2 regions of the Exiguobacterium sp. UBA1053 genome follow, and region 1 is predicted to be linked to the other one. Evidence: a T-box and tRNA genes for the amino acid it is inferred to sense, from the RefSeq annotation. Region 1 holds a T-box; the other holds one or more tRNA genes.
The links. The T-box of region 1 lies ahead of alaS (alanine--tRNA ligase). A T-box ahead of a tRNA ligase gene usually reads a tRNA of that ligase, here a tRNA-Ala.
Positions count from the first base shown of each region.

Region 1 (2,409 bases):
AGAAATTCATGATTGGCCGCTTGAGAAAAGTCGCGTCAAGACGGGGGATGTCTATCCGTACGTTCTGGTCGCACCGACCGGACGCGCCGCTAAACGTCTATCGGAAGCAACGGAAGTCCCAGCGATGACGATTCATCGTCTGTTGAAGTATGACGGAACGAATTTCCAATTAAATGAAGATCAGCCGATCACGGGGAAAGTACTGATCATCGATGAGTCGTCGATGATTGATATCTACTTGTTATCGAGTCTGCTCCGTGCTGTGCCGAACGGTATGAAAATCTTGTTCGTCGGTGACCGCGATCAATTACCATCCGTTGGTCCAGGGCAAGTGCTGGCAGACTTGATGGATACGGAAGGGATTCCCGTCGTTCGTTTGAACGTCGTCCATCGCCAAGCGGAAGATTCTTCGATTTTACGGCTCGCGCACGATTTGAAGAACCGGACGACGTCAGCTGATTTGTTATCACCACTTGCGGATCGTCGCTTTTACACCGCGTCTCCGCAAGAGACGTTACGCGGCATCTCAGCCTTCGCGGAAAAAGCACTTGCAAAAGGGTATTCGAAATTCGATGTTCAGGTTTTGGCACCGACTTACCGTGGTCAGGTCGGAATCGACGAACTGAATGTCGCCTTGCAACGCGTCTACAATCCGGAGGAACCGAAAAAACGCGAAGTCAAACAAGGCACCCGGATTTACCGGACCGGGGACAAGATTCTTCAGCTCGTCAACAATGCGGAAGAGAACGTCTATAACGGAGATATCGGCGAAATCGTCAATATCTTCTTCGCCAAAGAAAACGTCGACAAGGTGGATAAGATCATCGCCCGCTTCGACCAGACGGAAGTCGAGTACAACCGGAGTGACTGGGATCAATTCACGCATGCCTACGCGATTACGATTCACAAGGCACAAGGGTCCGAGTTTCCGATCGTCTTGATGCCGGTCTATTTCACGGGAGCATTCAAGCATTCCCGAAACTTGATTTATACGGCGGTCACCCGTGCGAAGTCGAGTTTATTATTGTTCGGCGATCCACGAGCGTTTCATAAAGCGTCGCAAGAAGAGGAGCCACGGCGCCGAACACGATTGATTGAACGACTCGGTGGGGTGACAAAGACTTGACGGATGCTGTACGATAGGTAATAATCACGATAGATGAATGGACGTAACACGTTGATGGAAGATAAGTAAAAGGAAAACTCGAGTCCAGAGAGAAGTGAGTCTGCTGCAATCACTTTCTCGAGTTCCTTTGAAGCTCCTTCCGGAGTCGGGTGTAAACACCTGCGGGTCATCCCCGTTATCAGATGTTCGAGGTAGGCAATGGATTGCTTACGAACGAGGGTGGTACCACGGAAGCGATGCTTTCGTCCCTTTTCAGGGATGAAGACATCGCTTTTTTGCGTCCAAATAAAACCAATGGGGGTAACTGTTCATGAAAGCTCTAAAACCATTAACGGGTGCACAAATCCGTCAGATGTATCTTGATTTCTTCCAAAGCAAAGGGCATGCGATCGAACCGAGTGCTTCACTCGTACCGGTCGAGGATCCATCGCTCTTGTGGATCAACTCAGGGGTTGCGACACTCAAGAAGTATTTCGATGGTCGTGTCATTCCTGATAATCCACGTATCGTCAACGCACAAAAATCAATCCGGACGAATGATATCGAAAACGTCGGGAAAACAGCACGTCACCATACGTTCTTCGAGATGCTCGGAAACTTCTCTGTCGGTGATTACTTCCGTGAAGATGCAATCAAATGGGGCTGGGAACTCTTGACGAGTGATGACTGGTACGGTCTTGACCCGGAACGTCTCTCGGTCACGATTCACCCGGAAGATGACGCAGCGCGTCAAATCTGGCTTGAACTCGGTGTACCGGCTGAGCGGATCATTCCACTTGAAGATAACTTCTGGGAAATCGGTGAAGGTCCATCTGGTCCGAACACGGAAATCTTCTTCGACCGTGGACCTGCTTTTGGAGACGATCCGAACGATTCAGAACTCTACCCAGGTGGCGAAAACGAACGCTATCTCGAGATCTGGAATATCGTTTTCAGTCAGTATAACCACGATGGACACGGAAACTACACGGAACTTCCGCGTAAAAACATCGATACAGGAATGGGACTTGAGCGGATGGCATGTGTCATGCAGGACGTGCCGACGAACTTCGATACGGATCTGTTCATGCCGATCATTCACAAAACAGAAGAGATCAGCGGTAAAATCTACCGTGACGATTCAAAACTCGATGTAGCGTTCAAAGTCATCGCAGACCACATCCGTACCGTATCATTCGCGATCGGTGATGGTGCGCTTCCTTCGAATGAAGGTCGTGGATATGTCCTTCGTCGTTTACTACGCCGTGCGGTTCGTTATGCGAAGATGCTTGGGATCGAACGTC
Region 1 covers NZ_DCDO01000013.1:389,589-391,997, reverse strand. The annotation lists gene B3G15_RS09790 (ATP-dependent RecD-like DNA helicase) at 1-1,126, shown strand, start outside; T-box leader at 1,169-1,379, shown strand; gene alaS (alanine--tRNA ligase) at 1,437-2,409, shown strand, end outside.

Region 2 (2,409 bases), 740 kb from region 1:
GAATTCGGACGTGCTGCAGGTCAGACATTGAAAGAGTTCAAGAATGCCACGAACGGCATCATGGACGACGATAAAAAGGACGAACCGAAAGAGAAGTGATTGAATCATGACGGTTGATCAAGAGCAAAGCATGACGTCGCACCTTGACGAACTCCGAAAGCGGATCGTCTGGTCGCTTATCATCGTCGTCGTCCTGTTCGCTGTCGCATTTCCGCTCGTCCGACCGCTCGTCCGCTTCTTGCAAGCAGACTTAAAAGAGCTCGGTATCGGTTTGAATGCCTTCAACGTCGCCGATCCTTTAATGTTGTATTTGAATCTTGCGTTCATTATTGCGCTGATTTTAGCGTCACCGTTCTGGATGTATCAACTCTGGGCATTCGTCCGACCAGGACTTTATGACAAGGAGCAAAAAGCGACATTGACGTATATTCCGGTCATCTTCTTTCTGTTTTTGGCTGGCGTAGCCTTCTCGTATTTCTGGTTGCTTCCCTTCTTGCTTGAAGTCTCAACGGATCTCGGGAAAGAGCTCGGAATCGAACAAGTCATCGGAGTGGAGAACTACTTCAGTTTCTTAATCCGGTTGACGATGCCGTTCGGTCTTCTTTTCCAATTGCCGGTCGTGACGATGTTCCTGACACGTCTGGGTCTCGTGACGCCATATTTCATGCGAAAGAATCGGAAATATGCGTACTTTGCGCTGTTCGTCGTTGCGGCATTGATCGCACCGCCGGACGTGACGTCACACTTGATGATCTCGGTTCCATTGTTCGTTCTCTATGAGATCAGCATCTTGATTTCTGCGCGAACGTACAAAAAAGTCTTGATCCTCGAGCAACAGGCAGAGCTTGAACGACAGGCGGATTTGATGCGTGAATTGAATAAATGAATCGTGAATTCCTTCCAACGATTTTTGGAAGGAATTCTTTTTTATGAAAGCGTTATTTTTATATTGATAAAGCAGTTAGTGATACGTATACTAAAGATAATTCATGGGGGCTTAGCTCAGCTGGGAGAGCGTTTGGCTGGCAGCCAAAAGGTCGTCGGTTCGATCCCGATAGTCTCCACCAATACCAAATATCCAACTCCTCGAGGCGTCGAGGAGTTTTTATTTTTCTCCCAGTTAAATTCCTTAAAAATATAAAATGTCATGTAAAACAAATAAATTAAAAAAATAGGCAAATATAAATTGTTTATTTCCATTAAATTCATTAAACTAAATATACAGAATTTTCGTTTAACTGTTTTATTAGTAGTACTACTATGGTTTTACAGAAAAGGGGAAAACGAACGCATGAAGAAGAAAATTGCACTTATGGCAGCCGTCTTAATGACGTCTTCCAATCTAGTCAGTGCGCAAGGTGCACTGTCGTCGCAAGACAAAGCAACGGGTCAAAAACCGCAAGCGCTCTCGCTGAAGAAATCGGGGCAAGAGAAGCACTACAAACAATCGGATAAAGTCCGTGTCGTCATCGAGATGGAAGAGAAGCCGGCGATTCAAATCGCACAAGCTCAAAACAAGCGGTATAGCACATTGAGCAATGCCGAAAAAGAGTCGATCAAAGATCGCCTCGTCAACGTCCAAAAATCAGTCAAGTCAGCCATCGCTAAAAAGGCGATTCCCGTTACATATAAGGAAAGCTTCACAACCGTCATCAACGGATTCAGTGGTGAAGTCAAGTTCGGGGACATCGAAGACATTAAACAACTGAGCGGAGTCAAGAGCGTACATATCGCCCATGAGTATGCGCGTCCGGAAGTTGCTAAAGGTGCAAAGCCAGACATGCTGTACAGCAAGGACATGGTCAATGCGAAGGAAACATGGCAGGACTATGGTTTTAAAGGGGAAGGAACAATCGTTGCCGTCATCGATACGGGAATCGATCCATCGCATAAGGACATGGTCTTGAGCCCAGAGACGAAGATTGATTTGACTTCTTCGAAAGTCGATAGTGCGAAAGAAACAAAAGGCTTAAAAGGAAAGTACTTCACGGAAAAAGTACCGTACGGCTATAACTATGCCGATCACGATAGCGAAATCCGTGATTTAGGTGCGGGCGCATCGATGCACGGGATGCACGTCGCGGGTACGGTCGGAGCAAACGGCGATGAAGCAAACGGTGGTATCAAAGGGGTCGCTCCGGAAACACAACTCCTCGCGATGAAAGTCTTCGGAAACGATCCAGGAATGCCATCGACATTCAGCGATATCTACATTAAAGCGATCGATGATGCGATTGCACTCGGAGCCGATGTCATCAACATGAGTCTCGGATCGACGGCATCGTTCGTCAATGCAGATGATCCAGAACAACGCGCAATCGTCAACGCGATGAACAACGGCATCTTGTGTGCGATTTCTGCTGGTAACTCGGCATTCGCAGGTCATGGTGCAGGTAATCCGTACACAGC
Region 2 covers NZ_DCDO01000013.1:1,126,418-1,128,826, reverse strand. The annotation lists gene B3G15_RS13360 (twin-arginine translocase TatA/TatE family subunit) at 1-99, shown strand, start outside; gene tatC (twin-arginine translocase subunit TatC) at 107-886, shown strand; tRNA gene B3G15_RS13350 (tRNA-Ala) at 992-1,067, shown strand; gene B3G15_RS13345 (S8 family serine peptidase) at 1,292-2,409, shown strand, end outside.
Region 2: it has a tRNA-Ala gene. The T-box ahead of alaS (alanine--tRNA ligase) is inferred to sense a tRNA for this amino acid. The anticodon was not compared.